4 regions of the Mesorhizobium sp. L103C105A0 genome follow, and region 1 is predicted to be linked to each of the others. Evidence: predicted binding sites of a transcription regulator. Region 1 holds the regulator's gene; each other region holds the start of a gene.

Evidence for each region. Region 1 encodes PhoB, which activates phosphate uptake and scavenging genes when phosphate is short. Its sites were predicted from a motif close to TGTCATNNANCTGTCAT; they were not measured.
Region 2: a site for PhoB is predicted at 2,338-2,354, ahead of ugpB (sn-glycerol-3-phosphate ABC transporter substrate-binding protein UgpB). Genes of this name have one in related genera too.
Region 3: a site for PhoB is predicted at 4,324-4,340, ahead of X727_RS156810 (esterase-like activity of phytase family protein). Genes of this name have one in related genera too.
Region 4: a site for PhoB is predicted at 2,862-2,878, ahead of X727_RS137600 (bifunctional 2',3'-cyclic-nucleotide 2'-phosphodiesterase/3'-nucleotidase). Genes of this name have one in related genera too.

Annotation. Positions count from the first base shown of each region.
Region 1 is NZ_AYXF01000011.1:93,638-99,733, forward strand. Features, by position in the region: gene pstA (phosphate ABC transporter permease PstA) at 1-1,160, shown strand, start outside; gene pstB (phosphate ABC transporter ATP-binding protein PstB) at 1,178-2,002, shown strand; gene phoU (phosphate signaling complex protein PhoU) at 2,044-2,748, shown strand; gene phoB (phosphate regulon transcriptional regulator PhoB) at 2,765-3,454, shown strand; gene X727_RS140455 (ROK family protein) at 3,485-4,720, opposite strand; gene xylF (D-xylose ABC transporter substrate-binding protein) at 4,986-6,026, shown strand.
Region 2 is NZ_AYXF01000001.1:70,671-76,766, reverse strand. Features, by position in the region: gene X727_RS163895 (EAL domain-containing protein) at 1-1,942, opposite strand, end outside; gene ugpB (sn-glycerol-3-phosphate ABC transporter substrate-binding protein UgpB) at 2,417-3,727, shown strand; gene ugpA (sn-glycerol-3-phosphate ABC transporter permease UgpA) at 3,799-4,683, shown strand; gene ugpE (sn-glycerol-3-phosphate ABC transporter permease UgpE) at 4,693-5,541, shown strand; gene X727_RS163915 (sn-glycerol-3-phosphate import ATP-binding protein UgpC) at 5,549-6,096, shown strand, end outside.
Region 3 is NZ_AYXF01000002.1:610,362-616,457, reverse strand. Features, by position in the region: gene X727_RS1000000168895 (hypothetical protein) at 1-210, shown strand, start outside; gene X727_RS156800 (MATE family efflux transporter) at 214-1,686, opposite strand; gene X727_RS156805 (L,D-transpeptidase) at 1,885-2,673, shown strand; gene X727_RS156810 (esterase-like activity of phytase family protein) at 2,752-4,227, opposite strand; gene X727_RS156815 (LacI family DNA-binding transcriptional regulator) at 4,389-5,414, opposite strand; gene X727_RS156820 (Gfo/Idh/MocA family oxidoreductase) at 5,608-6,096, shown strand, end outside.
Region 4 is NZ_AYXF01000017.1:52,833-58,928, reverse strand. Features, by position in the region: partial or broken gene X727_RS01000000165150 (alanine dehydrogenase) at 1-104, opposite strand, end outside; gene X727_RS137585 (Lrp/AsnC family transcriptional regulator) at 260-733, shown strand; gene X727_RS137590 (5-formyltetrahydrofolate cyclo-ligase) at 730-1,395, opposite strand; gene X727_RS137595 (NAD(P)/FAD-dependent oxidoreductase) at 1,573-2,838, shown strand; gene X727_RS137600 (bifunctional 2',3'-cyclic-nucleotide 2'-phosphodiesterase/3'-nucleotidase) at 2,980-4,959, shown strand; gene X727_RS137605 (cyclopropane-fatty-acyl-phospholipid synthase family protein) at 5,020-6,096, opposite strand, start outside.

The DNA.
Region 1 (6,096 bases):
CCATCGTCTCGAAAGGCTACACCGCCTTCTGGCAGACGACGGTGACGCTTCCGATCACCTTCGATGAGAAGGTCATCGACCCCTCGAACAAGCGTGCCACAGACCCGAATGTGCTGATCAAGGCGAACTATCCCAAGCTCGCCGAAAACGCGCTGGTGGCCAAGCTCGGCATCGATCCGGCCAACAAGCCGATGATGCTGAAGCTCAGGGGCTTCCTGTCGGAAGGCGCCCGCGTCCAGCTGCGCGACATCGTCTCCGCCGATCCGTCGGTGATCGGCAGGACGCGTGACGTCGACATCCTGGCTGCCGCGAACCTCGACTCGGCCTTCAAGGGTCAGATCGACCTCGGCGTCGATGAAGCGCGCCGCAAGGTGTCCAACCAGCAGATCGACTGGATGAACAAGCTTAAAGCCGACGGCGTGATGGCCGAGCATTTCAACACCGGCCTGTTCACCTATGGCGCCTCCAGCCGGCCCGAAACGTCGGGCATGGGCGTGGCGATCATCGGCTCGTTCTACATGATGGTGATCGTGCTGTTGCTGGCGCTGCCGATCGGCGTCGCCGCCTCGATCTATCTCGAGGAATTCGCCAAGAAGAACCGCTTCACCGACCTGATCGAGGTCAACATCAACAATCTCGCGGCGGTGCCGTCGATCGTCTTCGGTCTGCTTGGCCTTGCCGTGTTCATCAACTTCCTCGGCATGCCGCGCTCGGCTTCCTTCGTCGGCGGCCTGGTGCTGACCTTGATGACATTGCCGACCATAATCATCGCCACGCGCGCCGCCCTCGCCGCGGTGCCGCCGTCGATCCGCTCGGCGGCCCTAGGTCTCGGCGCCTCCAAGATGCAGATGGTGTTCCATCACATCCTGCCGCTTGCCGCCCCAGGCATCCTTACCGGCACCATCATCGGCCTGGCGCGTGCGCTCGGCGAGACAGCACCGCTGCTCTTGATCGGCATGGTCGCTTTCGTCGCCGATTATCCGACGACGCCTTTCGATCCGGCGACCGCGCTGCCGGTTCAGATCTATATGTGGGCAAACGAGGCTGAGCGCGCTTTTGTCGAGCGCATGTCCGGCGCCATCATCATCCTGCTCGTCTTCCTCATGGCCATGAACATCACCGCGATCGTGCTCCGGCGCCGGTTCGAGCGGCGCTGGTAGAAAAAAGGCAATTTGGTATGAACATCATGACCGAACAGTCCCTTGAGAATGCAGTGGGCGACAAAATGAACGCCAAGTCGAACGAAGTCATCAAGATGCGCGGCGACAAGGTCGGCGTCTTCTACGGCGAGAAGCAGGCGTTGTTCGACGTCAATCTCGACATCAGCCAGAACCAGGTGACGGCGCTGATCGGCCCGTCCGGCTGCGGCAAGTCGACCTTCCTGCGCTGCCTCAACCGCATGAACGACACCATCGATTCGGCGCGGGTGACCGGCAAGATCACGCTCGATGAAGACGACATCTACGACAAGAACATCGATGTCGTCGAACTGCGCGCCCGCGTCGGCATGGTGTTCCAGAAACCCAACCCGTTCCCGAAGTCGATCTACGAGAACGTCGCCTACGGCCCGCGCATCCATGGGCTGGCCAAGCGCAAGTCCGACATGGACCAGATCGTCGAGCAGAGCCTGAAGAAGGCTGCGATCTGGAACGAGGTCAAGGACCGCCTGCAGGAGCCCGGCACCGGCCTGTCCGGCGGCCAGCAGCAGCGCCTGTGCATCGCGCGCGCCATCGCCGTGTCGCCGGAGGTGATCCTGATGGACGAGCCCTGCTCGGCGCTCGATCCGATCGCCACCGCCCGTGTCGAGGAGCTGATCGACGAACTGCGCCAGAACTACACGATCGTCATCGTCACCCACTCGATGCAGCAGGCGGCGCGCGTCTCGCAGCGCACGGCGATGTTCCATCTCGGCTATCTCGTCGAGGAGGGCGCCACCGACAAGATGTTCACCAACCCCGACGACAAGCGCACCCAGGACTACATTACCGGCCGCTTCGGCTGAGCCGTCCGGCGGGTGAATTTTCAGGCACGAGGACCAAGATCATGGGTGAACATACCGTCGCCTCCTTCGATGAAGAGCTCGGGCAGATCAGCAAGCTGATCCGCGACATGGGCGATCTGGCAGGCTCGATGGTCAGCGGCTCGACCAGGGCGCTGCTCAATTCGGACAATGCGCTGGCACAGCGTGTCGTTTCCGACGACGCCATCATGGATGCGCGCCAGCGCGAACTGGACGACCGCGCCATCACGCTGATCGCCAAGCGCCAGCCGATGGCCAACGATCTGCGCGCCGTGGTCGGCTCGATCCGCATGGCGGGCGACCTCGAGCGCATCGGCGACCTCGCCAAGAACATCGCCAAACGCGTCGGCACCGTGGGCTTGAGCGTCACGCCGCGCGACCTCTCGCACTCCATCGATGCCATGGCGCAACTGGTGCTGATCCAGGTGCAAGGCGTCGTCGAGGAATATGCCGCCACCGATGCGGCAGCGCTTGCAAAACTCAGGAATGACGACGAGCGCATCGACGTCAAATACACGTCCGTGTTTCGTGAGCTCTTGACCTACATGATGGAAGACCCTCGCAACATCACCGCCTGCACGCATCTCTTGTTCTGCGCCAAGAATCTTGAGCGCATCGGCGATCATGTCACCAACATCGCCGAAAATGCGTATTATGTGCTGACCGGCCAGCAATTGCCCGCCAATCGTCCGAAGCAGGACGAGACGGCGATGGCCACGCCGGCCTGATGAGGGTGAACTGCCTATGATCGCGCCACGCATCATGGTCGTGGAGGACGAGGAGCCGCTGGGCGTGCTCCTCCGCTACAACCTCGAATCCGAAGGCTATCAGGTCGAGGTGGTGACACGCGGCGACGAAGCCGAGATCCGCCTGCAGGAAAACGTGCCCGATCTCCTGGTGCTCGACTGGATGGTGCCCGCTGTTTCCGGCATCGAGCTCTGCCGGCGGCTTAGAGTGCGGCCCGAAACCGAGCGGCTGCCGATCATCATGCTGACCGCGCGCGGTGAGGAAAGCGATCGCGTGCGCGGCCTGTCCACCGGTGCCGACGACTATCTGGTCAAGCCATTCTCGACGCCGGAGTTCATGGCGCGCGTGAAGGCGCTGCTGCGCCGGGCCAAGCCGGAAGTGCTGTCGAGCGTGCTCAAGGTCGGCGACATCGTGCTCGATCGAGAATCGCACCGGGTCTACCGCAAGAAGAGCGAGATCAGGCTCGGACCGACCGAGTTCCGGCTGCTCGAATTCATGATGCGCCATCCCGGCCGCGTGTTCTCGCGCAGCCAACTGCTCGACAATGTCTGGGGCGAGACGATCTATATAGACGAGCGAACCGTCGACGTCCATGTCGGGCGCTTACGCAAAGCGGTCAACAACGGCCGCATGCCGGATGTCATCCGTACCATTCGCGGCGCCGGCTACGCGATCAGGGAAGATTAGGATGCTGCGCGTCGCGCCGTTGCCGGCCATTCAGGCGACATGCTTGCCGGATTTGGCCTGAATGCCCGGCGCGAAAATCTCCTGATCGACGAAGCCGAGCGCGCGCATGGCACAGCCTTCGCGGATCAGCGGCAGCTCGTTGGGCTCGGTGTCGAAGGAGATCGATTTCGAGTGCTGGCCGCCGGCGGTCTGGGCGATCGCTTCGCGCAATGCCGGTTCGATCAGGTCGAAGGCGGCGGCGCTGACGCCTACCATGGCGACGGGTGCCGGATCGATCAGCGCAAACAGGCTGCCGAGGCCGAAGCCGAGCGCCTCGCCGGCCCTGCGATAGGCTTCGCGCTCCGGGCCGTCGGTTTCGCGGGCGCGCGCGGCGAGTGCGCGCATATCAGCGTCGCCGATATCGACCGGCTCGGCATCCTCGCCCATCATTTTGGCGCTGCGCCAGATGGCGTAGTTTCCGGCATAGGCTTCCACGCAGCCGCGCCGCCCGCAGCGGCAGAGCGCGCCGCCCGGACGGTGGATCATGTGGCCGAACTCGCCGCCCGAGGAATGGGTGCCGGTGAACAGTTCGCCTTTCAGCACCAGGCCCATGCCGATGCCGTGCGATAAGAGGATGGCGATAAAATTGTCGCGGTAGCGCTCGGGCTGGCGCCATTGCAGCGCCACCGCCATCATGTTGCAATCGTTCTCCATGGTGGCAGGAATGCCGAATTCCGCTTCCAACATGTCGGCGAAGGCAATGTCGGTCAGTGGCGTGATCGGCGACCACAGCATGGCGCGCGCCTGCGAATCGGTGATGCCCTGGATGCCCATGGCAATGCGGGCGATGCTCTGGACATCGAGGTCGGGATCCTCAAGCCGCCGCCGGACGATTGCTACGCATTCGCCAATCAGCTCGTCGCGCGGCTTGGTCAGCGTGTCCAGCCGGCGCTGTTCCTCGGCGACGACGTGGCCGGCATAGTCGATGACGGTGACGGACAGGAAATTGAGCGACAGCACGACGGTCATCACCGCCGCCGCTTCCGGGTTGAGACCAAGGCCCACCTGCGGCCGGCCGCGTTTCAGTGCGCCGGTCTCGCCAGGTTTGCCTTCAATCAGGATGCCTTCTTGAATCAGATCAGACGAGATTGCCGATATGGTCGAGTGGCTGAGGCCGGTGGTCGCCGCAATCTCGGTCCGCGACGGCTGGCCGGCCCGGCGCACGGCTGAAATCACCATCGCACGGTTGCGACGGCGCAGATCGTCGTGGCGGATTCCAACCGACATTTGTTTCCTCCCGGCCTCCTCGCGCCTCATGATAGTGACGGCGTTCGACGGCACCAGCCAAATATTGGCAGACGCCGGCAGCCCTGTCATTGTTTATTGCGGACCTCGAAAAAATTCGGCACGGCCATCAGAATCCATCAGAATCGATGTTGACAGCGCGTTATCATTGAACCAGTATTTTTTCGAGGCTCGAAAAAATAGCGCCTCTGTGTGCCGGCCCTCGGGCCAGTTTTGTCGCGCCGCACGCGGCGCAGGGAGGATTATGATGAACAGATTTGCAGCCGCCATGCTGGCGGGTGTCGCCATGTCGCTGGCGCTGATGTCGGTCGCGCAGGCGAAGGACAAGGTCATCGGCGTGTCGTGGTCGAACTTCCAGGAAGAGCGCTGGAAGACCGACGAGGCGGCGATGAAAACGGCGATAGAGGCTGCCGGCGACAAGTACATTTCCGCCGACGCGCAGTCCAATCCCGGCAAGCAGCTGACCGACGTCGAAAGCCTGATCTCGCAGGGCGCCAACTCGCTGATCATCCTGGCGCAGGACGCCTCGGCCATCGGCCCGGCGGTGCAGAAGGCGCTGGACGAAGGCATTCCGGTCGTCGGCTATGACCGCCTGATCGAGAACAAGGACGTCTTCTACCTGACCTTCGACAACAAGGAAGTCGGCCGCATGCAGGCCCGCGAAGTGTTCAAGGCGAAGCCCGAAGGCAACTATGTCTTCATCAAGGGCTCTGGCTCGGATCCGAATGCCGATTTCCTGTTCTCGGGCTCGATGGAAGTGCTCAAGGAAGCCATCGACTCGGGCAAGATCAAGAATGTCGGCGAGGCCTATACCGATGGCTGGCTGCCGGCCAACGCGCAAAAGAACATGGAACAGTTCCTGACCGCCAATGACAACAAGGTCGATGCCGTGGTTGCGGCCAATGACGGCACCGCCGGCGGCGTTGTCGCCGCGCTGACGGCGCAGGGCCTTGCCGGAACGGTTCCGGTCTCGGGCCAGGACGGCGACCATGCCGCTCTGAACCGCATCGCGCTCGGCACGCAGACGGTGTCGGTGTGGAAGGACGCGCGCGAACTCGGCAAGAACGCCGCCGAGATCGCCTCGCAGCTTGCCGATGGCAAGAAGACGGGCGACATTGCCGGCGCCAAGGACTTCACCACGCCTGGCGGCAACACCGTCAAGTCGCTGTTCCTGACCCCCGTCGCGATCACCAAGGACAACCTCAACGTCGTCATCGACGCCGGCTGGATCAAGAAGGACGAAGTCTGCACGGGCGTCGCCGCCGGCAGCGTCGCGGCTTGCAACTGATCTCGACGACTTGAAGAAATGAGGCGCCGCGGCTGTCAAGCCGCGGCGTTTTCTCTACGAGAATTGTGTG
Region 2 (6,096 bases), on a different contig from region 1:
CGAGCAGGACTTCATGCACCTTGCGGCTGAAATTCGGATTGTGGAGCTGCACCGCCGAGACATTGACCGCGACGGTGAGAGGGTTCTTCCAGCGCGCAGCCTCGGCGCAGGCCGTCGCCAGCACCCATTCGCCGATCTGGATGATGACGCCGCTGTCTTCGGCCACCGGGATGAAGGTCGCCGGCGACACGTCGCCGCGCTGCGGATGGCGCCAGCGGATCAGCGCTTCGAACCCGACCATCCGCCCGCTGCTGATCTCCTTTTGTGGCTGGTAGACGAGGCGAAACTCATCGCGCGCCATGGCCTGGCGCAGTTCGTGCTCCATCACGCGCCGGTCTCGCGCCTCGGCGCCCATCGAGGCCTCGAAGTAACGGTAGGTGTCCTTGCCCTCGGCCTTGGCGCGGTAGAGCGCGGTGTCGGCGTGGCTGACCAGGAGTGTCGGCTCATCGGCGTCGAGCGGATAAAGTGCAATGCCGATGCTGGCCGACACCAGCCCGCCACCGACCGACAGCCGGTTTTCCTCGCGCATGGCCGCCAGCACCGCCTCGGCGATGCGGCCGGCCGCCTGCGGATCGGGAAGGTTCGGAGCGATGATGGCGAACTCGTCGCCGCCGAGACGCGCCAGCATCTGTCCGTGGCGGAGCACGGCGGAGGCGCATAGCGCCACCTTCTGCAGCATGGCATCGCCGGCGCCGTGCCCGAACAGGTCGTTCACTTCCTTGAAGCGGTCGAGGTCTAGCAGCAGCAGCGCAAGATGCCCGCCCTTGCCGCCGCGGTCCATTGCGGCAATTTCGGCCTCGAGCCGGCCGGAGAAACTGCGGCGGTTGGGGAGCCCGGTCAGCGGGTCGAAATGGGCGAGGCGCAGTATCTCCTGCTCGGCCTTCCGGCGTTCGCGGATGTCGCGCACGGCGACCACGCTGTGCCGCTTGCCGCAATAGTCGATGCTCCTGGCGATAAGTTCGACGGGGATGGTGGCGCCGTCATGGGCTCTGAGCTCCGCTTCCTGTGCCTGTCCGCTGCAGTCGGACATGCCGGCCGCGGTGCGTTCGCCGAAGAGATCGCCAAGCAGCATCGCGTTCAGCACTTCCGGCGCCATGCCGGTTAGCGCGGCGATGCTGTCATTGGCGCTGACGATGCGGGCGCCGTCGCAGACGATCAGCCCCTCGACGGCGGCGTTGGCGAGGCCGTGCATGCGCTCTGCCTCGAGCTTGTGACGCCGGAAACGCAGGTCGATCCACAATGCTGCGGCTGAAAGCACCAGGATAGCCATGCTGACTGCAGCGGCGGCGAAGGCCTGCGACACCGGTTCAACCGTGAACTGCGATATCTGGATGGAGGAGTCCGGGAAGATCGACACCGCGCCCATGGCGATGAAGTGCAGGCTGCAGATCGCCAGCGTCAACAGGATGGCGGCGGCGATTGTGGCCTGCATGGACGGCCGTCGCAACACGACCAGCAGCGCCAGCGCGGCGAGGGTGACGCCTGTCAGCACCGAGACGCCGACCAGCAGCGGGTTCCAGACGATGCGCCCTTCGACCTCGAAGGCGGCCATGCCGATATAGTGCATGGCGGCGATACCAGCGCCGAGGACCGCGCCGCCGACCAGAGGGTAGTCGATGCCCCGGCGCAAGGTGGCGATCCACATGCCCGCGGCGGTCAGGGCGACGGAACCGGCGAGCGAAAGCGCCGACATTTCCGCATTGTAGGCGTTGGGGATTCCGGGAGAAAAGGCAAGCATTGCGATGAAATGCGTCGCCCAGATGCCGAAGCCGGTGGAAGTGGCTGCTATCATCAGCCAGGTATAGCGGTTGCGCTCGCTCGAGCGGTCGACATGGCGAAGCAGGTTGACCGCCGAGAAGGAAGAAATACCGCAAATGAGCGCTGCCAGTGCGACCAGTCTCAGATCGTGCTCATGCACGATACAATTATAGACCGTCAGCATCTCGCCCCACCTGCTCTCCCACAGCAATCAAGCCGTCCACTTGATTAGTATGTCGCGCTTGACGAAGAATCGGTTATGCGAACTACAACTACAGCGGGTTTTTCGGGTTGTACCTTGCGGCGATCCTGTCTCATTCCAGACAGGGTCACAGCAGCGCTTGGCGCGATGCCGCTCTACCGATCTCGATCTGGCCGAGCGCCGGTATGGCGGCCGCATGGTACAGGTGCGTGGCGCTGTCACGGGGGCCCTTCATGCATCGCCGGCGGTCGGCGATCGTCGCAGGCCCACCGCGCCCATGTATCGCTGAGCCGGCTTGGAATTTCTCTCTGTCCTCGTTGCAGAGCGAGGGGGCGCGAAGTTAGCCGGGTATGAAATTCACGAAACAGCAACAAATCCGTTGTCCGATTGTCATCAGCGACACATATTGCCTTTGCGGGAGTGCCCCTTTCGCCAATGACAAACGGGAGATGAAACATGAAGTTGTTCGGCTTTGCGGCCGGTGTTGCCGCCACCTTGACCCTGCTTTCCACCACCTCCGCCTTCGCCGCCACCCAGATCAGTTGGTGGCATGCCATGACCGGCGCGAATGCCGAGGTGGTCGACAAGATCGCCAAGGATTTCAATGCCAGCCAGAGCGACTATGAAATTCTCCCTGTTTTCAAGGGCACCTATCCCGAAACGCTGAATGCCGGCATCGCTGCCTATCGTGCGGGGCAAGCGCCCGACATCATCCAGGTGTTCGACGTGGGTACCGGCGTCATGATGGCAGCCGAAGGTGCGATCAAACCGGTGGCCGATGTGCTAACCAGCGCCGGCGTGACCTTCGACAAGAGCCAGTATTTGCCCGGCATCGTCGGTTACTATTCGAAGCCGGACGGGACCATGCTGTCCTTCCCCTATAATTCCTCGTCGCCCATCCTCTACTACAACAAGGATATTTTCCAGAAGGCCGGGCTTGATGTGAACAACCCGCCAAAGACCTGGAACGAGGTGTGGGAAGCCGCCAAGAAGATCAAGGCGAGCGGCGCCGCTTCCTGTGGCTATACCTCGACCTGGTTGACCTGGATCCACCTTGAGGCCTTCGCGGCCTGGAACGACGTTTCCTATGGCACCAACCAGAACGGACTTGCCGGAACCGACGTCGAGCTCAAGATCAATGCGCCGATCTTCGTCAATCATTTCCAGGCGCTCGCCGATCTGGCCAAGGACGGCACCTTCAAATATGGCGGCCGTACATCCGAAGCCAAGCAGATCTTTCTTGCCGGAGAATGCGGCATCTTCACCGAATCGTCGGGGGGGCTCGGTGACATCGTCAAGTCGGGCATGAACTACGGCATCGGCCAGCTTCCCTATGATAGTGACGCCAAGGGCGCGCCCCAGAACACCACGCCGGGCGGCGCCAGCCTGTGGGTGTTCGGCAACAAATCGGACGAGGAATACAAGGGCGTCGCGGCGTTCTTCTCCTATCTCTCCAAGACCGAAGTGCAGGAGTATCTGCACCAGAAGTCGGGTTATCTGCCGGTGACGCTCGCTGCCTATGAGGCGACCAAGAAGTCCGGCTTCTATGACAAGAACCCGGGCCGTGAGACGCCGATCCTGCAGATGCTGGGCAAGGCGCCGACCGAGAACTCGAAGGGCGTGCGCCTCGTCAACCTGCCGCAGGTGCGCGACATCGAGAATGAGGAGTTCGAGAAGATGCTGGCCGGCCAGCAGACTGCGCAGCAGGCGCTCGACAATGCGGTCGCACGCGGCAACAAGGCGATTCAGGAAGCGATCGGAAACTGAAGCGGTTTGTCAGTCGAACCTCGTCCACGCGGACCCGCGTGGACGACTTCCTGAACAGCGAGGGAACCACACTGTCTCCACGCGTCGTCTTTCCCAACAAGACCCTGCCTTACCTGCTGGTGGCGCCGCAACTCGCCATTACGCTGATCTTTTTCTACTGGCCGACGGGGCAGGCGCTCTACCAGTCGATGCTTAGGGAAGACCCGTTCGGGCTGAAGAGCAAGTTCGTCGGGCTCGCCAATTTTCGCAAGGTGCTGGCCGACCCGGCCTACCTCAACTCGATCAAAGTTACGCTGGTGTTCTCTCTGGCGACCGCGATCGTCGCCATGGGTGTGGCCCTGTTGCTTGCCGTCATGGCCGAGAAGGTGGTGCGAGGCAAAGGCCTCTATCGCACGCTGCTGATCTGGCCGTATGCGGTGGCGCCCGCGATTGCCGGCATGTTGTGGCTGTTTCTGTTCAATCCCTCGATCGGTTCGCTGGCCTACGCCTTGAGAGGTCTCGGCATCGCCTGGGATCCCTTGCTTAACGGAAACCAAGCCATGATCCTGCTGGTATCTGCGGCTGCCTGGAAGCAGATCAGCTACAATTTCCTGTTCTTCGTCGCCGGGCTGCAGGCAGTGCCGAAGACGTTGATAGAGGCGGCGGCCATGGACGGCGCCGGGGAGACGAAGCGCTTCTGGACCATCGTTTTCCCGCTGCTCGCGCCGACGACCTTCTTCCTGCTGGTCGTCAACACGGTCTATGCGCTGTTCGACACTTTCGGTATCGTCCATGCGGTCACCGGCGGCGGGCCGGGCAAGGCCACCGAGACGCTGGTCTACAAGGTCTACAATGACGGTTTCGTCAATTTGATCCTCGGCGATTCGGCCGCGCAGTCGGTCATCCTGATGGTCATCGTCATCTCACTCACGGCCATCCAGTTCCGCTATGTGGAACGCAAAGTCCACTACGGTTGAGCGCGAGCGATGATTGGTCAGTCCCCGCTTCGCGCCCTCATCGCCCACGCCGTGCTCATCCTGGGCATCCTGATCGTCGCTCTCCCGATCTACTACACCTTCGTTGCCTCCACGCAGACGCTGCAGACCATCCTCAAGCCGCCATTGCCTCTTTTGCCCGGCGACCAGGTCTGGAACAATTACAGCGAGGCGCTGTTCGGCGGTGTCGGCCGCATCGGCGGCGTCAGTGTCGGCCGATTGCTGCTCAACACCACGATCATGGCGCTCGGCATCGCGGTGGGGAAGATTTTCATCTCGATCCTTTCGGCCTATGCGATCGTGTTCTTCCGTTTTCCGCTTCGGATGGTCTTCTTCTGGCTGATCTTCATCACCCTGATGCTTCCCGTCGAGGTGCGCATCCTGCCGACCTACAAGGTGATGGTCGATCTCGGCATGATCGACACCTATGCCGGCCTGATCATTCCGCTGATCGCCTCGGCCACCGCCACGCTTCTGTTTCGCCAGTTCTTCATGACCATTCCAGGTGAGTTGGTGGAAGCGGCGCGTGTCGACGGCGCCGGGCCATGGCGCTTTTTTTTCGACATCCTGTTGCCGCTGTCGCGCACCAACATCGCAGCACTGTTCGTCATCCTCTTCATCTATGGCTGGACGCAGTACCTGTGGCCGCTGCTCGTCACCAACAGCAACGACATGAACACCATCGTCATCGCACTTAGAAAGATGGTTTCCTTCGCCGATGCCGATACCCAATGGCATCTGGTCATGGTCACCGCGATGCTGGCCATACTGCCGCCGATCCTGATCGTGGTGCTGATGCAACGCTGGTTCGTGCGCGGACTGGTCGATACCGAAAAGTGAGAAGCTGATGGCGACCGTCGATCTGAAGGATGTGAAGAAAGTCTATCCCGGCGGCGTCGAGGCGGTGAGGGGTGTCTCGATCGCCATTCCCGACAAGGAGCTTTGCGTTCTGGTTGGGCCGTCCGGCTGCGGCAAGTCCACGCTGCTGCGGATGATCGCCGGGCTTGAGACCATTTCTTCCGGCATCGTCGCCATCGACGGCAAGATCGTCAACACGATCGGTCCGACCGAGCGCGACATCGCCATGGTGTTCCAGAACTATGCGCTCTATCCGCATATGAAGGTCTACGACAACATGGCCTATGGATTGCGCAACCGGGGTACTCCCAAGGACGAGATCGACAGCAGGGTTCGCTCGACCGCCAAGGTGCTGGAACTCACGGCGCTGCTCGACCGGCGCCCACGCGAGCTTTCCGGCGGCCAGCGCCAGCGCGTGGCCATGGGTCGCGCAATCGTGCGCAATCCGAAAGTCTTCCTGTTCGACGAACCGCTTTCCAACCTGGACGCCAAACTGCGCGGCCAGATGCGGGTCGAAATCAAGAATTTGCAGCGCTC
Region 3 (6,096 bases), on a different contig from region 1:
GTGGTGAACCAGATCGCACCTGCCGAGCGTCGCGCCGAATTGGTGTCGGCGTTCTTCATCTGCTGCTTCTGCGGCAATGCGCTGCCGGTGATCGGCATTGGGCTGCTGTCGAGTTGGGCCACTCCGACGACGGCAAGCCTGGCCTTCGCCGGCATGATCACGCTGTTCTCTGTCGTAGCGCTGGGGTTCGGCGTCAAATACGCGCGCTGAGCCTCACCCGTTTGGCGTCCCGGGCGCCATGTTTGCCCGTCCGCGCGGGATGCCGAGGCCGGTGTCGGGCGGCTCGCCGGCGGCCGGCCGGTCCTCGATCATGTGCATGGTGCGCCAGCGGCCGAAGCGATAATAGGCGGCGGCCAGCACCAGCGAGGTGATCGATCCCGCCGGAAAACTCCACCACAGCGCTTCCTCGCCGATGTAGCTCCTGAAGAAGTAGGCAAAGCCGGTACGCACGACCAGCACGGAAATCACCAGAATGATCAGCGGCGGCATCACGGCACCGGTGGCGCGCACGGTGGCGAACAGCACGATGGTGACGCCGAACAGGATGAACGACCAGGACGCCACCTTGTTGATGTGGGCTGCAATGTCGATTGCGGTGCTGTCGCGGCTAAGGAACAGGCCGAGCACCGGCCTGTCGAAGAGGAACAGCAGCGCCACCAGGGCGCCGGTGAGCACTAGGTTGAAGCCGACGCCGGACGCCGCGATGCGACCGATGCGGTCCCAGCGCCCGGCGCCGACATTCTGGGCCGCCATCGACGAGACTGCGGCTCCGATCGCCAGTGCAGGCATCTGGATATAGGTCCACAGCTGCGCCGCGATGCCGTAGGCGGCGGCGACCTGCGAGCCGTAGGAGTTGACGATGCCCATCACGGTCAGCGCCGCCGCCGAAATGACGATCATCTGCAGGCCCATCGGCACGCCCTTGAAGACGACGATCCTGAGCAGCGCCGGATCCGGCCGCAGCAGAGCGAGGTTCGCGCCGGCGAGCCGCAACGGATGCTTTTTGGCATAAAGCACGACGAGGATGGCGATCACGCTCACCGTCTGGCCGATCAGCGTCGAGGTGGCGGAGCCGGCGATGCCGAGTTCGGGGAAGGGGCCGATGCCGCGAATGAGCAGCGGATTGAGGATGATGTCGAGCACGACCGCGAGCGCCATGAAGAAGAATGGCGTGCGCGAATCACCCGCACCGCGCAGCACCGTCATGACGAAGGACAGAAGGTTCATCATCGGCACGGCGACGAAGATGATACGCAGATAGGAGCGCGCCAGCGGCAGCGCATCGGGCGGGGTGCCCAGTGTGTTGAGGATGGCGTCGACCCAGATCCAGCCGCAGACGGCGAAGATAGCCGAGACGAGGAAGAAGAAGCTGGCGCTGGTGCCGACGATGCGCCGCGCCTCGGGCAGGTCGCGGGCGCCGACCGATTGCGCCACCAGGATGGTGGCGGCCATGCCGATGCCGAATACGGTGCCAAGAATCAGGAACAGAACCAGATTGGCGTTGGAGGTGGCGGTCAGCGCCGATTCACCGAGGAAGCGGCCGACCCAGACAGCGTTGATCGAACCGTTGAGCGACTGCAGCACATTGGAGCCGAGCACCGGCAGAGCGAACAAAAGCAGCGTGCGCGGAATCGGGCCGCTGGTCAGGTCGCCGGTGCGCCGGCGCGGTGGTATTTTTTCGTCCATGGGCTGTTCGGCGAAGGTTCATCTCAAAGTCCGCCCGGCAATGATCGCCGATTTGACGGACAAGGTCGATGCGGCATTGGAACATGCCACCTGGCGGCTTCAAGCTAATCAGTTCTCAAAACATTCGGAATGGGATATGGGTCGTCGCCGCGTGGGGTCGCATATCCTGTTGGATATGATGAATAGGCTGGGGGGATCATGTCCGACAATCCGCTTTTTTCCGAGCGCCTGAACCGGCGCGCGTTTCTTGGAATATCCGCTTTGGGTGCCGCTTCCATGGCGCTTTCAGCCTGCACCACGACCGACGTCGTGGTGCCGCCAACGCCCGCTCCGGCGCCCGAACCGGCTCTGGGCGATGCCGCCACCATGTATTCGGCGCGCGTCGATGAGGGCTTTTCATTGCCGGCAATCCCCGTGGCCAAGCTCGATCCGAAGTTCGTGCGCCAGATCGTGGACGATCCGACCGGCGAAAAACCCGGCACGATCGTCGTCGATACATCCGAGCATTTTCTCTATCTGGTGCGCGACGGCGGCAAGGCAATGCGCTATGGCGTCAGCCTCGGCAAGGCCGGGTTTGGCTGGACCGGCAGCGCCGTGATCCAGGCGCGCAAGAAATGGCCGGTGTGGACGCCGCCGCCCGAAATGATCCAGCGCCGGCCGGAACTGGCGAAATATAAGGACGGCATGCCGCCGGGACCGCAGAGCCCGCTCGGCGCGCGTGCGCTCTATCTGTTCCGCGACGGCAAGGACACGATGTACCGGCTGCACGGCACGCCGGAATGGGATTCCATCGGCAAGAACGCGTCGTCGGGCTGCGTGCGCTTCATGAACCAGGACATTATCGACCTCTACAGCCGGGTCAACGGCGTAGCCCAGGTCTATGTGCGCCCGAACCTGTCGGCCGCAGGCAAGATCATGGCCGTGTCGAGCCGGACCGCCGAGCCGATCGATGCCGGCGTGCCAAGGGATGCGGAGATTTTGAAATAGGTGCCTTCACGGCATCGCTGATCGCCGACAAACGTTTAGAGGCGGACGCGCCGGGCGCGTCCGCCTTTCCGTAAACGGCTACTTCTTGGCGAGGCCCGGAAGCGTGACCTGATAGACCAGGAACATGGTGTCGACATCGGCGCCGTCGTCGGCCTTGTAGGGCGCGCCGACCTGAAAACCGTCTTGGGTGAGAAAGTCGTTATCGTTGCCGACGAACAGGAAATAGTCGTCGGGCAGCGCCGGATCGAGCAGGCTGACCACAGACATTGCTTCCCACTTCTCCGAGAGATTGTTCTTGTCGTTCGGCTTGCCGTCATGCAGGCCGAAACGGCCGAGTTCCTTGTTGTCGTTGATGTCAATGAACGGCGTCAGCTTGGCCGGGGTCACCGAGGGGTCGAGCACGCCCTTGGGCGCCAGCGGCTTGTCGGCGGCATCGAAGGCGCCGCCGGCAATGTCGGTGGCGCCAGAGACGTCGACGACGAAAATCTGGCGCAGCAGCGAAGTATCGCCCTTCACCCCCTGGCCGTTTCCGCTGTCGCGCGCCAGCATCAGGAAGGTCTTGTCAGACAGCGCCACGATTTCGCTCTGCGCGGCGACCTTGGTCTTGTCCTTGGCGTCCTTGAACACCGGCAGCGGCACGGCATATTCATGCACCAGCTTGAGATGGGCCGGGTCGGAGGCGTCGTAGACCAGCGCGCGGGTGTTCTGGCGCGTCGCGGGCGAATCGCCGCCATCCTGGCGGGGCGCCGACTGCAGCACAGTGATCAGCGACTTGCCGTCCGGCGTCAGCGCCATGCCTTCGAGGCCTTGATTGTTCTGGCGGCCGGTTTCGGGATCCTTCGGATCGGGTTCGGCTGCACCGGGGCCCGGATTGTCGGAGGCGAAGTTCGGCGCGCCCTTGCGCATCGGCACCAAAGCGGCGGGCGGCTGCGTTGCCGACAACAGATGGCCGTCGGCCGAGAAGCGGTAGATGTTGGGGCCGTATTCGTCAGAGATGAACATGGTGCCGTCGGGCAGCCGCGCGATCGCCTCATTGTCGAGCGCCAGCTTGCCATTGGCCTCGGGCAGGATCGGCAGGTCGCCATTGGCCGCGCGCACGCCGTTGAGCGGATCGAGGCCGGTGGCGTCAGCGCCCTTGTCGTCGGTGAGGAGCAGGGAATCGGCAAGCGTCGCCTTGACGCCTGTCTGTTCCTGGCCGGAGGTGGGCGTGGCGCCTAGTGCTACCGGCGTGAACTCGATGCGAATAGTGTTGAGGCGCGGCCGGTAGTCGGTGGTGCCGACGACATTGTAGCCGCGGTCGGGCAGCAACCAGAGCGAGCCCTTGTAGCCGTCCGCGCCACGGGTCCAGCTTGCGGCGTCGATGGACATGCCGGAGCCGGAGCCGAAGGTCTCGCCGAACTTGTCCTTCTGATCGGCCGGAATGCGGCCGACGCCGACCAGGCCCTTGTTGACGAAGCCGCCAACGGTGGCGGTGCTGCCGGCAAGGGCAGGGGTCAGGGCGGTAAACAGCGCCAGCACGGCGCCGAGCGACACGGTTCGGTGCAGATTTTTCATGGAGATCCTCTTTGTGACAAGCCTTGAGCGGCGCAAAGGGGCCACCGCATCGCATCGACGATGTCGCCCTCTCGCAAAGCGGTCTAGGACGCGAACATGATACTTGCGTGACAGAGCGGGCCTCTTCCTTCTCCCTTGTGGGAGAAGGGAGAGACGCACTATCAATCGCTGTCGCGGGCGATCAGCTCCAGCGGCCAGACTTCGCGGATGATGCGCGGACCTTCCGGGCCGGCAAAGGCGGGAAGCGAGGCCAGCAGCATTTCGGCCAGTCGCCGGCCCATCGGCTCCAGCGACGGACGGAAGGCGGTCAGCGCCGGTGAAAAATAGCGGCAGAGCGGCGTGTCGACGATGACGATCACCGCGATGTCGTGGCCGGGCCTGATGCCCATCTCGGCCAGTGCCTTGCAGCCGCCGAGCGCCATTGCGTCATTGTTGAAGATGATGGCTGTGGGCCGGTCCTTGGAGAGCATCACGCGCGGCGTCACCTGGTAGCCTCCGGCCTCGTTGATGAAGCCGTCGGCGATCAGGCCGGGGTCGACTTCGATACCATGCCGCTTCAGCGCCTTGCGGTAGCCGTCGAGGAACAGGTAGCCGAAGTTCAGATCAAGCGAAGGGCGGATGGCGGCAATGCGGCGGTGGCCGCGCGCGACCAGCCGGTCGACGGCTTCATCACCCGCCCTCTCGAAATCTATATCGAGCGAAGGATAGGTGTCGTCGCCGGATTGACTTCGGCCAAGCGTGGCGAAGGGAAAGCCGGCCTTGCTGAGATAGTCGATTCGATCGTCTTCCCGCCGTGTATTGGCCAACACGACCGCGTCGGCCCGGCGCGTCTCAACCACGCGGCGCAGCCTCTCCTGCTGATATTGGCCGGGCTCGCCCATGACGACCATCAGATCCAGGTCATCCTCGGCAAGTCGGCCCTGCAGACCGATCAGGAACGGGATGAAGAACGGTTCGCCATATTGCTGGTCGCCCGGATGCGGCTGCAGCATGAAGGCGATCGAATGGGTGGTGCCTTGCCGCAGACTGCGGCCGGACTGGTTGGGCGAATAGTTCAATTGCTTGGCGGCGGCGAGCACGCGCTGGCGGGTGTCGGCATTGACGTCGGCGCGGCCGTTCAGCGCCCGCGACACGGTGCCGATCGAAATGTTCAGGTGACGCGCAAGGTCATGGATGCTGGACGCCAAGGACAGTTCTCCCCCTGTCTTGGCTAGCACCGGCTGCCGCCCAGGCCAAGGCTTCGGGATGATTTTCGCTGGCAGCCGATTGACATTCTACGCCATCGGGTGTGTTCTCGTAAACGTTTACGGAGAAACGTTTACGGTGATGCCGGAAATGCCGTGACATTCGGTCTGGAGGACCGGACGGGAGGAATGCTGGATGATGAATGCCGTCCTCGTCGGCTGTGGTGCGATGAGCAAGGCCTGGCTCGATGCCGCGAGGCAGATCGACGGGCTGGCCATTGTCGGCTTGGTCGATCTCGACGCCGAACGGGCGAAGGCGAGGGCGCGCGAATACGGGCTTGACGGCGCCGTCATCGGCACCAGCTTGGATGCGGTGCTCGACCAGACCAGGCCGGACGCGGTGTTCGATGTCGTGGTTCCCGCCGCCCGGCGCGACGTCGCCTTTGCCGCCTTTGCCCATAATTGCCATCTGCTGACGGAAAAGCCGCTGGCCGATACTCCGGAAAATGCCCGCGCCATCGTCGATGCGGCACGTAACGCGGGGCGTATCCATGCGGTCGTGCAGAACCGCCGCTACGTCGCCAATGTCCGGCGCATCAGGCGCTTTCTCGACTCCGGCGCCATCGGCAAGCCAACCAGCATCCATGCCGATTTCTTCGTCGCGCCGCATTTCGGCGGCTTCCGC
Region 4 (6,096 bases), on a different contig from region 1:
ACCAGCACTTCATGGCCATGCGCGACATATTCGCGGACGGAGCCCGGCGTCAGGCCGACTCGGTATTCGTGGTTCTTGATTTCCTTGGGGCAGCCGACGCGCATAGTCTTCTCCTGATCCGGCCCTTCGGGCTCGTTCCCTGTATCAACCGAGTGAACCACGAATCGTTGCGCAGGTGTTTGCGAATGCGCTTGCGCGAGGTGACGTGTTTCGATAATCGTTGCGCGAAATTGCATAATTTTCGCAGGAATCACTGTAAATGCCGCTCGACAGGATCGATATCGCCATTCTCGAGGCACTGCAGAAGGATGGCCGCATACCCAATGCGGCGCTCGCTGAAAGGGTCGGCCTGTCGCAGTCGGCCTGTTCGCGCCGGCTCGACAATCTGGAGAAATCCGGCACCATCCGCGGCTATCATGCCCGGCTTTCGAATGCCGCGCTCGGCCACCAGATGACGGCGATCGTGCACATATCGCTGTCGGGGCAGTTCGAAAAGACGCTGTCGGATTTCGAGGCGGCGATCAAGCGCTGCCCGAATGTGCTGTCGTGCCACCTGATGTCGGGCGAATACGACTACATCCTGCGCATCGCCGCCAAGGACCTGGTCGACTATGAGCGCATCCACAAGGAGTGGCTGTCGGCGATGCCGCATGTGACCAAGATCAACTCATCGTTCGCCTTGCGCGAGATCGTCGACCGGACCGCCATGGGCATGAAGCCGGAACTGGCCTAGCCCTGAGCAGCCTCGGTCACCAGCCGGTCCATCGGGATGTCGTGCGGCTGCGGGTAGATGGTGGCTATGCGCTGCAGTTCGTAGCCGACGCCGATGACCAATGGCTTGAACGGCATGGCAGCCAGCGTGCGGTCGAAGAAGCCACCGCCATAGCCCAGGCGGTAGTTTCGCGGGTCGATGCCGACGATCGGCGAGATGACGATGTCGGGCAGCACCGGCTCGCCTTCGGCCGGGATCGGGATGTTCCAGATGCCTTTTTCCAGCCGGTCGCCGGGCACATAAGCGCGGAAGATCAGCGGCTGGCCTTTCTCGATCACGATGGGCAGCGCCGTGCGGCCGCCGCGTTCGTTGATCGACGCCATCCACGGCCGCAGGTCCGGCTCGCCGCGAAACGGCCAATAGAGGCTGACCATGCGGCCGGCAATGTCGCCGATTGCCGCGTCGAGCCCTTCGGCGATAGCCCGCGACATCGCCACCCGCGCATCGGCGGAAACCGCCAACCGTGCCGCGATCAGACGCTCGCGCTCGGCCTTGCGCCAACGGCGCACATCGGTCCAGTCGGTCAATGGCGCGCGAAATTCCGGATCGAGTTCGTGCATGAAGCAAGGCGGCGAAGAATATTGCCCCCGCCCTTTGCCATCTTTGTCATCGTCGTTGGCCATGCTTCACTCCCGTGGTTCCAGCCTGCAAGGCTATACCCGTCCATGCTTGCCGACATAGGCATTCGCGACATCCGGCGACGAGTCCTGGGCAGCCTTAAGCGGCAATCTAGCTCGCCGCGACATTGTTGCGGTGCACAAAAATCGCTAGATAGAGGGAGACAAACAGGGGTGAATGCGATGAGTGAAACCAGCCATCATGTCGTTGTCGTCGGCGCAGGGTTCGGCGGTCTCGAACTCACGCGGGCGCTGGCCGGCGCACCCGTGCGCATCACCATGATCGACAAGCGCAACCATCACCTTTTCCAGCCGCTGCTCTACCAGGTGGCGACCACCTCGCTGGCGACCTCGGAAGTTGCCTGGCCGATCCGTCATCTGCTGCGCAAGCGCGAGGACGTGACGACGCTGCTCGGCAACGTCACCGGCGTCGACCGTCCAGGCAAACGCGTGCTGCTTGAGGACGGCAGTTCTGTTCCCTACGACACGCTGGTGCTCGCCACCGGCGCGCGTCATGCTTATTTCGGCCACGACGAATGGGAGCCTTTCGCGCCCGGGCTGAAGACGCTTGAAGACGCAACCACCATTCGGCGGCGCATCCTGCTCGCCTTCGAGCAGGCCGAGCGCGAGACCGATCCGGCCAAGCGCCAGGCACTGCTGACACTGGTCATCGTCGGCGGCGGCCCGACCGGCGTGGAGCTTGCCGGCACCATTGTCGAACTCGCGCATGAAACGCTGCGCGGCGAATTCCGCAACATCGACACGCGTGAGGCGCGTGTGGTGCTGGTCGAGGCCGGAGACAGGATCCTAGCCAATTTCGCGCCAAAGCTGTCCGACTATGCGCGCAAGGCGCTGGAGCGGCGGGGCGTCACGGTCGAGCTTGGCCGCGCCGTCACGCGCCTCGATGCCGAAGGCGTCGTCTTTGGCGATACGCATCTGCCGGCGCGAACCATCCTGTGGGCCGCCGGCGTGGCGGCTTCACCCGCGGGAGAGTGGCTGGGCGCGCCGGTGGACCGGGCGGGCAGGGTAATGGTCGAGCCCGATCTGACCGTGCCGAACAGTCCTGAAATCTTCGTCATCGGCGACACCGCGCATGTCTTGCGGCCGGACGGCAAACCGGTGCCCGGCGTGGCGCCCTCGGCCAAGCAGGAGGGCAAGCATGTCGCCGCGACGATCAGGGCGCGGCTGGCCGGCGATGGCGCGCCGCGGCCTTTCCGCTACAAACATGCCGGCGACCTGGCGACGATCGGCAAGTGGGCAGCCGCGATCGATTTCGGCTCGATCAAGCTCACGGGATGGCTTGCCTGGTGGCTGTGGGGCGTGGCGCATATCTACTTCCTGATCGGTTTCCGCAACCGGCTCTCGGTGTCGCTTAGCTGGCTATGGATCTATTTCACCGGCCAGCGCAGCGCGCGGCTGATCACCCAGGGCGACGATGACAAGGGCTGAGGTTCTCAACCGCGGCCAAGGATATTCATCCAGCCGTCACCTTTTGCTGATCGACTGACTTCCCGATGGACATGGCCGGTTTTCGGCGCGAAGCTTCCGCCCGGGGCTGGGATCTTGTCACGTCGCTGGGAAGGAAAACCAATGCCGCATCTCAATTACCCCGTCTCCCGCCGTAGTTTTCTTGCCGGTACGGCCGCCAGCGGGGCGCTGATCATGCTGCATCCGTTTTCCGCCCGCGCGCAGGCCAATCAGGCGCATCTGAGGATCATGGAGACCACCGACATTCATGTGAATGTGCTGCCTTACGACTACTACGCCGACAAAGCCAACGACACGATGGGCCTGTCACGGACGGCCTCACTGATCGCGGCGGTGCGCAAGGAAGCCACCAATGCGATGCTGATCGACAATGGCGATCTTTTGCAGGGCAATCCGATGGGCGATTACATCGCCTATGAGAAGGGCCTCAAGGAAGGCGATCTGCATCCGATCATGAAGGGCATGAACCTGCTGGGCTATGAATGCTCGACGCTCGGCAATCACGAGTTCAATTACGGCCTGTCGTTCCTCGACAAGGTGCTGGCCGGAGCCAATTTCCCCTTCGTCTGCGCCAATCTGATCCGCGGCACCGAGCTTGCCGCCAAACCGCGCGACGACAAGCTCTACCTCAGGCCCTATGTCATCCTCGACAAGAAGATCAAGGACGGGTCGGGCGCCGAGCAGCCGATCAAGATCGGCATCATCGGCTTTGTGCCGCCGCAGATCATGGTCTGGGACCTGAAGAACCTGGAAGGCAATGTCAGGACGCGCGACATCGTCGAGGCGGCCAGGGCATGGGTGCCGCAGATCAAGGAGGAGGGCGCCGACATCGTCATCGCGCTCTCGCATTCCGGCATCGATATCAAGCAGGGCGACGGCATGGAGAACGCCTCCTTCTTCGTCGCCGGCGTCGAAGGCATCGATGCGGTGTTCACCGGCCATCAGCATCTCGTCTTCCCCGGCAAGAAGGATTTTCAGGCGCTCGAAGGCGTCGACACCGAGAAAGGCACGCTGCAGGGCAAGCCCGCCGTGATGGGCGGTTTCTGGGGCTCGCATATGGGACTGATCGATCTGCTTCTGGAACGGGACGGATCGAAATGGCGCGTAGCCTCGGCCACATCGGAGGCAAGGCCGATCTACCAGCGCGTCGACAAGGCAAACAAGCCGACGGTGGCGGACGACCAGCGCGTCGTCGATGCGCTGAAGGCGGACCATGAGGCGACACTTGCCTATGTCCGCCGACCGGTCGGCAAGACCTCGGCGCCGCTCTATTCCTATTTCGCGCTGGTCGCCGACGATCCGTCGGTGCAGATCGTCAACCAGGCGCAGAGCTGGTACCTCAAGGACATATTAAAAAGCACGCAGTGGAAGGACGTGCCGCTGCTGTCGGCGGCGGCGCCCTTCAAGGCCGGCGGGCGCAACGGCGCCGACTACTATACCGACGTGCCGGTGGGCGACATCGCCATCAAGAACGTCGCCGACCTCTATCTCTATCCGAACACGGTTCGTGCCGTCGAAATCACCGGCGCGCAAGTGAAGGAATGGCTGGAAATGTCGGCCGGCATTTTCAGGAAGATCGAGCCGGGCAAAGCCGACCAGGCGCTCATCGACACCGAATTCCCGTCCTACAATTTCGATGTGATCGATGGCGTCAGCTACGGAATAGACCTGTCGCAGCTGCCGAAATACGATGCCAAGGGTGGCGTCGCCAATGCCGGCTCGAACCGCATCGTCGGCCTCAGCTTCGACGGCAAGCCGATTGATCCGGCAGCGAAATTCGTCGTCGCCACCAACAATTACCGCGCCGGCGGTGGCGGCAATTTCCCCGACATCAATGCCTCGAAGATCATCTACGAGGCGCCGGACACCAACCGCGACGTGATCGTGCGCTACGTCGTCAGCGAAGGCACGATCAACCCCTCGGCCGACGACAATTGGTCGTTCACGCCGCTGCCCGGCACCAGCGTCGTGTTCGAGACCGGCCCCAAAGCGAAGGATTTCATATTTGGGGTGAAATCGCTCAAGATCGAGCCGGCCGGCGAGGGCGAATCCGGGTTTGCGAAGTATCGCATCCTGCTTTGAGGCAAACGCGCAGGTAACAGGGAAACGAGCGGGCATACGCCCGCTCAATCACGCTTCGGATCAGGCCTTGTAGACCACCTGGCGCACGTCGATGTAGCTGGCCCTGAAGCCGGCTTCGCAATAGTGGAGATAAAATTCCCAAAGCTTCTTGAAGCGGTCGTCGAAGCCGAGCGGGACGATCTTTTCCCACGACGCCCAGAAGCGGTTGCGCCATTCGGCAAGCGTGCGGGCATAGTCGTCCGGAAAGACGCGCTCGCGCAGATGGGCAAGGCCATGGTCGCTGCCCAGCGTCTTCAGGATCGACGGCGTCGGCAGCATGCCGCCTGGGAAGACATAGCGCTGGATGAAATCCGGCCGCGCCCGATAGGTGTCGTAAGCGGCCTCGTTGATGGTGATGATCTGCAGGCCGGCGGTGCCGCCGGGCCTCAGGCATGCCTTCATCTTGCCGAAAAATACCGGCCAATATTTTTCGCCGACCGCCTCGAACATCTCGATCGAGGCGATGCGGTCGTAAGTGCCCGTTTCGTCTCGGTAATCCTGCAGCTTGATGTCGACCTTGTCAGACAGTCCCGCCTTCTGGATGCGCGCCTTGGCGAAATCGTGCTGTTCGCGGCTGATGGTCAGGCCGGTGACGCGGCAGCCGATCTCGCGCGCGGCAAATTCGGCAAAACCGCCCCAGCCGCAGCCGATCTCGAGCACATGGTCCTTCTTGCCGATGCCCGTATCCTTGGCCAGCGCGCGGTATTTGGCGGCCTGAGCGCTTTCCAGGTCGTTGGCGCCGGTCGCATAGAGCGCCGACGAATAGGTCATGCTGGGATCGAGCCATTGCTTGTAGAAGGCGTTGCCGAGATCGTAATGCGCCGAGATGTTGCGCTTCGAGCCTGTGCGGGTGTTTTCGTTGAACCAGTGGCGGATGCGCTGGACCGTGTTGATGAGCCAGCTGGCGCCGCCGGCAATGCGTTCGCCAACGGCCGAGTTGACGACGAACAGTTCCAGGAAGCTGGTTACATCAGGGCTTTCCCAGTCGCCGTCCATGTAGGATTCGGCAACGCCGATGGTGCCGCCGGAAAAGGCACGGCCGGGCAGGCGCCAGTTCTTCAACACCAGTTCGGCATCCGGGCCGGGTCCGTTGCCGCC